2 regions of the Luteimonas yindakuii genome follow, and region 2 is predicted to be linked to the other one. Evidence: predicted binding sites of a transcription regulator. Region 2 holds the regulator's gene; the other holds the start of a gene.
What was found. Region 2 encodes FliA, which starts transcription of late flagellar genes. Its sites were predicted from a motif close to TAAAGTTTNNCNNNCNNNGGCCGATAA; they were not measured.

Region 1: a site for FliA is predicted at 2,203-2,229, ahead of E5843_RS06290 (GGDEF domain-containing protein). Genes of this name have one in related genera too.

Annotation. Positions count from the first base shown of each region.
Region 1 covers NZ_CP039383.2:1,379,031-1,383,486, reverse strand. The annotation lists gene E5843_RS14230 (hypothetical protein) at 86-865, opposite strand; gene E5843_RS06290 (GGDEF domain-containing protein) at 988-2,154, opposite strand; gene E5843_RS14225 (DUF5666 domain-containing protein) at 2,313-3,068, opposite strand; gene E5843_RS06280 (alpha/beta fold hydrolase) at 3,156-3,974, opposite strand; gene E5843_RS06275 (aminotransferase class V-fold PLP-dependent enzyme) at 4,145-4,456, opposite strand, start outside.
Region 2 covers NZ_CP039383.2:1,546,946-1,551,401, reverse strand. The annotation lists gene flhF (flagellar biosynthesis GTPase FlhF) at 1-793, shown strand, start outside; gene E5843_RS07095 (P-loop NTPase) at 780-1,649, shown strand; gene E5843_RS07090 (RNA polymerase sigma factor FliA) at 1,646-2,398, shown strand; gene cheY (chemotaxis response regulator CheY) at 2,427-2,819, shown strand; gene E5843_RS07080 (protein phosphatase CheZ) at 2,816-3,424, shown strand; gene E5843_RS07075 (chemotaxis protein CheA) at 3,429-4,456, shown strand, end outside.

The sequences.
Region 1 (4,456 bases), 170 kb from region 2:
CGTGCACTCGTGACAGCCCCTGCAAGACCAGGGTGACACCGCGCGCATCGATCCACACGCTCAGCTGACCGTGTTACCAGCCTCGTCAGGGCCCGCACTGCCACCACCCAGCCCACCGCCGTTGCGCCCCATCCGCACGGTGATACGTGAGGGTTGCCGGATGCGCCGGCGACTCACCGCCGCCTACCGCGGCACCGGTCACTTCGATATCGATGGTCTTGCCGGCGCCCGAGAAGCGCGCGCCGCGCAGCATGGCGTCGAAGCCGCCGGGCGCCGCCACCGCTTCCACGTAGTCGCCGACTTTCACCACGCCACGCGCGGGCGTCTTCGACGCGACATCACCCCTCGCCAGCAGCAGCGGCGCCTGCCCCGCCTCGCCCGAGAAGCTGCAGGCAAGCTCACCGGCCAGCACGGTCGCATCGATCCCGGTCGCCGACAGCGGCACGAGCACGATCGCCGAACCGTCACCGCCCTGCGTTGCATCGCCAGCCGCTTCCAACGGTTGCAACCGGTGCCCGGGATCGCTGCACACCGTCAGCCGCTCCTCGTCCCCGGTCGCGCCCACCGCCTGCACCCGCATGCCCACGGCGAGCGCCTCGACGTCCACGGGCGCGGCCCGGCAGAGGTTCCAGCGCGCCGGCAGCTGCACCGCCACGCGGCCGCGGCCGTCGACATCCACCTCGATCACCGCATTGCCGTCGTACATCCACGGCCGGGTGTCGATGGACGCCACGGTGCCTTCGATGGCGACATCGCCGCCAGCCGTGGACGGAGCCTCGCGCGACGTGGCGCAGGACGCGCAGGCCAACGCGATGGCGAGGGACAGCAGCAGTGGAGAAACGGGATGGGACAGGGACACGCGCATTGGCTGCTCACTCAGGACGATATCCGGATCGAGGCTATCCCGAAGCGTGCACAGGTGGCGTGCATCCGAGGTGGCGAAGCAGCGCGGCGGTGCCTGTAGCAGGAATCGGCCACGGGATGCCGCTACTCCGCCCCGGCCACCCGCACCCGGTCGCGGCCTTCGCGCTTGGCGGTGTACATCGCGGCGTCGGATTCGCGCACCGCATGCGAGAACACGCCGCCGGCCGGCCATGGCGCCACGCCGATGCTGATCGTGACCGGCAGGCGGGCGTCGCCGAAGGCGAACGGTGTTGCGCCCACGGCCGCGCGCATGCGTTCGGCGGTGGCGCCGGCCTCGTCCAGGCTCACGGCATCCAGCAGCACCAGGAACTCCTCGCCGCCCCAGCGCGCCAGTGGGGTGCCCTCACGCAGCGTGCCGCGCAGGCGGCCGGACACCGCACGCAGCACCTCGTCGCCGCGCTCGTGGCCGTGGTTGTCGTTGATCGGCTTGAAATGGTCGATGTCCAGCAACAGCACTGCCGGCTGGCGTTCGTGTTCGAGCACGTCGGCCTGCCACGCCGCGGCACGCTCGTTCAATGCACGACGCGTCAGCAGGCCGGTGAGTTCATCGGTGCTGGCCTGCCGCCGCAGGCGCCGGTCCAGGCGTGCATTGGCGAGGTTGAGCACGTGCGCGCCCACCAGCAGCGGCAACAGCGCATACATCACGCCATAGGCGGCCAGCCAGGGTGGCTCGACGTAGAGCAGATGGCGGTGCTCGGCTCCGTGGTAGCGAACGGCCGCGTGCAGTGCGTAGGCCCAGCTGCCGGCGTAGAGCAGCAGCGTGACCGCCATCGCCGCCTCGGCCGCATTGCGCGGCGCCACCAGCGCACGACGCACCGTCCAGGTGATGCCCAGCGAGACGGCCAGGCACAACAGATGGAACGCGAGCGCAAAGCTGCGTGGCCCTGCGGCCCAGGCCAGCAGCAGCGCCAGGCACAACGCCGCGATCTCGGACAGCCGCCGCGGCCGACCGACCGCAGGCGCGCCCACCAGCTGGCGCGAGGCGCGGTAGATCACCAGGGTTCCCACCACGGCCGCCATTGCCAGCGTGAGGATGGGCCAACGCGCGTCGCGCTCGACCACGCCGCTGAGCACCATGCCGGCGCCGACCACCCCGAAACCCAGCGCACAGCGCGCCAGCACGCCGCGATGCAGGCGGTCACCCTGCACCGCGACCAGCATCATCAACGCAGCCGCCCACGCCCCGAAGCCACCGATCACATAGGCGAAGAGCATGTCGATGGAATGCATGGCACGAAGATCCGTGGCGTGGCGCGCGGCGGGCGCGGCATCGGGACGATATCGACCGGGGTGGCGGAGGCTTGAGTGCACAGCGACGCTGGAGGCGTTGCGTGCGCGCACACGAAAAAGGACGGGCAGGACCCGCGTCCTTTCGCAGGTGGGGCCGATCAGCGCACGGACCGCTCGACGATGATGCGCTCGGCCAGCCACTGGTTGCCGCGCAGCTGCCGCGCCTGCACGCGCACGCGGTCGCCCCGCTCGAGGTCTTCCGGGCGATAGCGGCGGCCCTGGTAGTCCACCGTGGTGCGGCCGTCATAGGCCAGTTCCACGCCACCGCGGCCGGTGCCGTAGCCGTCATCGAGGCGGATCAGGCCCGCCCGGACATCGACCCCCACCACCGAGCCATGCAGCTCGCTGCCGTAGCCGTAGCCATCGCTGCGATAGCCGTCGTTGCGGCCGTAGCCATCGTCGCGGCCGTATGCGTCGCCGCCGTAGCCACCATCACGCACGTCGCGTACCACCTCGATGGTGCGCGCCCACAGGTCCGGGCCGGACTGGGTGGCGTCGATCCGCACGACGTCACCGCGCTCCAGGCCGCCCACGGCAAGTTCGCGGCCCTGGTAGTACAGCCGCGTGCGATCGTCGTAACGCACCTCCGCGCCCTGCATGCGGCCGCTGCGCGGATCGTCGACAACGAGACGGATGCGGCCGGTGCGGGGATCGTGGCTGTCCACGGTTCCCAGCAGCTCGCGGCCGTAGGCGCCGCGATTCCCCGGGCCCGGTTGCCCGTAGCCGCCGCGGTCCTGCGGATAGCCACCCTGGCCGCCGTATCCACCGTAACCGCCGGGGGTGGCGCAGGCCGCCAGCAGCACAAGGCCGCCACACGCCAGGACACGGGCGATGAAGCCCAACGCACTTTTCATGAGGACTCCATGGGCCGTCGAAGGATCCATTTGCACCGGGAATCCGTGAAGCCCGGGTCGCGACGGCGTCGTGGACAGCCGCTGCGGTCACGGCGCCGTGCCGGCGAGGAACCGGAGCACCGTGTCCATGAAGGCCTCCTGGTTGTGCCCGTAGATCGGCACATGGTCGCCGCCGGGCACGATCCACAGCTGCGCATCCGGGATCGCGGCGTAGACCTCGAGCGGGATGTCCACCGGGAAGAACACGTCGCGGTCGCCGTGCACGATCAGCGTGCGCGCCTGGATCGTGCCCAGCTCCCGCGGCGACAGGCGGATGTCGTCGTCGTTGTCCTTGAAGCCGTGGAAACGCTGCAGCAGCCCATCGACCTGCGCCGCGCCCCGGGTGGCGCAACGTTCGAAGCCCGCACGCACCTCCGGCGGGAGGTTGCCCGGCGTCCCGCGCATGATCTCGCGCGCCTGTTCCGGGAAGTAGTGCGCCGCACCGATGACGGCCATGGCCTCGATCCGCCCGGGCGCCTGCACGGCCGCATGCAGCAGGGTCATGCCGCCGGCGCTGATGCCCATCGCCCTGACCCGGTCCAGGCCCAGGTGCCCGAGCAGCGCCAGCAGGTCGCGCGCCGAGTCCTCGAACAGGAACGGCCCCTCGAAGTCCGCCGAACTGCCGTGCCCGCGCAGCTCCATCGCGATCACGCGGTAGTGCTTGCCGAGCTCGGCGGTGAACGGCTCCCACGCGCTGCCGCAGTCCCCGAAGCCGTGGATGAGCACCAGCGGCGGGCCGCTGCCGGTTTCGGTATAGGCGATGGCGACGTCGTGGGCGCGTACGAGCCGGGGTGCTGCCGCCACCGACGCCGGCAGCAGCAGGCACAGCACGGCGAGGAGCAGGCAGCGAAAACGCAGGGACGCCATGGCAGGGAGAGTCCTTGTCGGGATGACCGTCCAACGGGATCCCGCAACCGGTGCGGCCGCGGCACCACCCCATCCCGCGGCGCCGGGGCGACGCCCGTGCCCGTGCCGCATCGCCGGCCGGCCATCAGCGTGCGGCCGTCCAGCTAGAGAACACCGCTGGCCCGTCTGGCCTACCCCGAAATCTCCCGCACCGCGCGCACCGCGCGGTCCACTTCTTCAGGCGTGTTCACCAGGCTCGGCGCCAACCGCGCATAGGTGATCGCGTAGGGACTGGTGCTGGCGATGATCCTGCGCGCCAGCAGCTGCTTCACCACTTCCGCCGGCGACAGCCCGTCGACCTCGAACGACACCAGTCCCGCCGACAGCTCGCCGGACATCGGCGTATGCAATGTCACCTTCGGGTTGGCGGCCAACCCGGCCTTGCACTGGTCGTTGAGTTCGCGGATGCGCGCAGCCACCCGCGTGCGGCCCATCTGCTTGTG
Region 2 (4,456 bases):
GGAGGACTACGGCTTCGATGCCGGCATCACCCGCGACGTGGTGCTGCAGATCCCCGCCGACACCCCTGAACACCGCGCCCGCGGGCTGATGCTGGGCCTGATCTCGCGCAAGCTGCCGATCTGCCCGGTCGATCCGCTGCACGAGGCCGGGGTGATCGCCCTGGTCGGTCCCACCGGCGCCGGCAAGACCACCACGATCGCCAAGCTGGCCGCGCTGTACGCCGCCCAGTACCAGCCGCGCGACGTCGCGCTGGTGACCACCGACACCGCGCGCATCGGTGGCCGCGAACAGCTGCACAGCTACGGCCGCCAGCTCGGCATCGCCGTGCACGAGGCCGACAGCGAGGCCAGCCTGCTGCAGCTGCTGCAGAAACTGCAGGACTACCGGCTGGTGCTGGTGGACACCGCGGGCCTGAGCCAGCGCGACCGCGCACTGGCCGGCCAGCTCAACTGGCTGCGCGCCGCGCGCCAGGTCCGCACGTTGCTGGTGTTGCCGGCCAACACCCACTTCGCCGACCTCGACGAAGTGGTGCGCCGCTTCGAGCACGCGCGCCCGCAGGGCGTGGTGCTGACCAAGCTCGACGAGACCAGCCGCCTCGGCAGCGCGCTGTCGGTGGTGGTCGACCACCAGCTGCCGCTGACCTGGACCACCGACGGCCAGCGCATCCCGGAAGACCTGAGCCGGGCCAATGCCGCCCATCTGGTGCTTCGCCTTGAAGATCTCCGCCGCGATGCCGATAAGCCCATGGCATCCGAGCATTCCGCCCCGGAGCACACCCATGCTGTCGCCTGAGACCCTGCCGCCGATGTCCGTCGCCGTCCCGCCCGCACTCCAGCCCGTGCGCACCCTCGCCGTCACCGGTGGCAAGGGCGGCGTGGGCAAGACCAACGTGTCGGCGAACCTGGCGATCGCGCTATCGGAGCTCGGCAAGCGCACGCTGCTGCTGGATGCCGACCTCGGCCTGGCCAATGTCGACGTGCTGCTGGGGCTCTCGCCGCGCCACACGCTGGCCGACCTCGTCGCCGGGCGCTGCAGCCTCGACGAGGTGATCCTGGAAGGCCCGTCGGGGGTGATGATCGTCCCCGCCGCCTCCGGCCGCCGGCACATGGCCGAACTCCGTCCCGCCGAACACGCAGGCCTGGTCAACGTCTTCAACGATCTGCAGCGCGACCTCGACATGCTGGTGGTCGATACCGCTGCCGGGATCACCGATTCGGTGCTCACCTTCTGCCAGGCCGCGCAGGACACGCTGGTCGTGGTCTGCGACGAGCCGGCCTCGATCACCGACGCCTATGCGCTGATCAAGGTGCTCGCGCGCGAGCGTGGCGTCGGCCAGGTACAGGTGGTCGCCAACATGGTGCGCAGCCCGCAGGAAGGCCGCGGCCTGTACGAGAAACTGTCGCGCGTGTGCGAGCGCTTCATCGGTGACGTGTCGCTGAACTATCTCGGCGCGGTGCCGCAGTGCGAGTGGCTGCGGATGTCGGTGCAGCGCCAGCAGGCCGTGGTGCGCGCCTATCCGGCGAGCCCGTCGGCGCGTGCGCTGACCGAGATCGCCCGCCGCACCGCCCGCTGGCAGGCGCCGACCGCGCCGCGCGGCCATGTCGAGTTCTTCGTCGAGCGGATGCTGCGCCAGGGAGTGCCGGCATGAGCATGGCCGCCCGCCACTACCAGGACATCCAGCGCAGCAACGCGCCCGATCCCATCGTCCAGCACGCCGAACTGGTGCGCCGTATCGCCCATCACCTGGCGGCGCGGCTGCCGGCCAGCGTGGAGATCGACGACCTCGTCCAGGCCGGCATGATCGGCCTGCTCGAGGCCTCGCGCAGCTATGACGCCGAACAGGGCGCGTCGTTCGAGACCTATGCCTCGATCCGCATCCGCGGTTCGATGATCGACGAGATCCGCCGCGGCGACTGGGTGCCGCGTTCCGTGCACCGCCGCGCACGCGAAGCCGCTGCAGCGATCCGCGCGATCGAGCAGGCCAGTGGCCGCGCCGCGGCCGCACAGGAAGTCGCCGACAAACTCGGGCTGCCGCTGGCCGACTACATGCGCCTGCTGGAGGACGCCGCGCGCGGCCAGGTGCTGAGCCTGGATTCGCATGTCGAGGACCATGGCGAGGTCGAGCCCGCGCGGCGCGGCGGCCCGACCCCGCAGGACGCGCTGGTGCGCGGCGAGTTCGGCCGCGAACTCGCCGCCGCGATCGGCCTGCTGCCGGAACGCGAGCAGCTGGTGCTGTCGCTGTACTACCAGCAGGAACTCAACCTCAAGGAGATCGGCGCGGTGCTCGGCGTCAGCGAATCACGCGTGTGCCAGATCCATGGCCAGGCGGTGGTGCGGCTGCGCGGGCGCCTGACCGCGTTCGAACTCGCGGACACCGGCATCGGCGACGACGACTGATGCCTACGGTTTTACTGGAGCCCCACTTTTGAACAAGAACATGCGCGTCCTGATCGTCGACGATTTCTCGACGATGCGCCGGATCATCAAGAACCTGCTGACCGACCTCGGCTTCAACAACACCGTCGAGGCCGAGGACGGCCACAGCGCGCTGGCGGTGTTGCGCCAGGACGCGGTCGAGCTGGTGATCACCGACTGGAACATGCCCGGCATGACCGGCATCGAACTGCTGCGCGCGATCCGCGCCGACGCCGCGCTGCGCGCCCTGCCGGTGCTGATGGTGACCGCGGAAGCCAAACGCGAGCAGATCATCGAGGCGGCACAGAACGGGGTGAACGGCTACATCATCAAGCCGTTCACCGCGCAGACCCTCGAGGAGAAGCTCAACAAGGTCTTCGAACGCCTCGGGGGCGGTGCTTGAACACGCCGGTGGTCGACGACATCCCGGTTGCACGCCTGCTGCAGGACGCACTCGACGCGCTCGAACGCGGCGACGAGGACGCCTGGCGCCAGCACGTGGATGCGATCGCCGCATCGCGCACGCATACGCTGGTCAACGGCCTCGGCCGCCTCGCGCGCGAACTCGAACAGGCGCTCGATGCCCTGCCCCCGGCGCCGTCCGGCGGCAACCTCGACGATGCCTGCGCGCGCCTCGACCATGTGGTGGCGATGACCGAAGAGGCCACGCACCGCACGCTCGACCTGATCGACGACAGCCGCGCGCTGGTCGCGCGCCTCAAGGACGGCCCGCTGGACGAGACCCAGGCCGGTACCGTGGAAGCGCTGCGCGACAACCTGCGCGAGATGGCGCTGGCGCAGAGCCACCAGGACCTGGGCGGGCAGATCATCCGCCGCGTCGCCTCGATCGTGCGTGGCGTGCACGAGGGCTTCGGCGAGCTCGGCCTGCCGCCGAAGGACGAGCCGGCCTGCGACGAACGCGGCCATGGCCCGGCCGTGCGCGGGCTGGATGCCGGCACCGTCGGCCAGAGCGACGCCGACGACCTGCTGTCGAACCTGGGCCTCTGACGCGGTGAACGCCTCGCCGGAAATCGCCGCCGACTTCGTGCTCGAAGCACGCGAGCTGCTCGACGACCTCGGCGGGCAGCTGGTCGCGCTGGAGCAGACGCCGGGCGACCGCGAACAGTTGAACGCGGTGTTCCGCGCGTTCCATACCCTGAAGGGTGGCGCCGGCTTCCTCGGCGTCACCCCGCTGGTGGAACTCTGCCACGCCGCCGAGGAGACCCTGGGCGCCGCGCGCAGTGGCCACGCCACGCTGGAGCCGCGCCATTTCGATGCGGCGCAACAGTCACTGGACTGGCTGCAGGCGATGGTCGACGCGATCGAGAACGGCGGCGACGTCCCGCGCGCCCCGGCCGCGGTGGTCAATGGTTTCTCGCTGGGTCCGGTCGCCACGGCGTCGGGGCTCGCCCCCGCCGCCAACGGCGAGATGATCGGCGACGACGAATTCGAAGCGCTGCTCGACCAGTTGCACGGCAATGCGGCACCGGGCGCGGGCAGTGCAGTTGCCAGTGGCGAACCGATCAGCGACGACGAGTTCGAGGCGCTGCTCGACCAGCTGCATGGCTCGGCGCCTCCCGGTGCGGCTGTGCCTGCCGCCGTGGCCACGCCGGCACCCCTGCGACCGCCGCCGGCGCCCGTCGCCGTGCCGCCCAGGCCCGCCGCGCCGCAACCGGCTAATGCATCGGCCAATGCCGAGCGCGAACACACCGTGCGCGTGGACACGCGACGCCTCGATGCGATCGTCGACCTCGTCGGCGAACTGGTGCTGGCGCGCAACCGCCTCAAGACCCTGCGTGCGCGGCTGCGCGACGAGGAACTCGACCGCGCCGTCAGCACGCTCGACAACGCCACCGCACGCCTGCAGGGCGCGGTCATGCATACGCGCATGCAACCGGTCGGCAAGGTGTTCTCGCGTTTTCCCAAGCTCGCCCGCGATGTCGCCCGCGCGCTCGACAAGGAAGTGGACCTCGAACTGGTCGGCGCCGACACCGAGCTCGACCGCAACCTCGTCGAGGCGCTGGCCGACCCGCTGGTGCA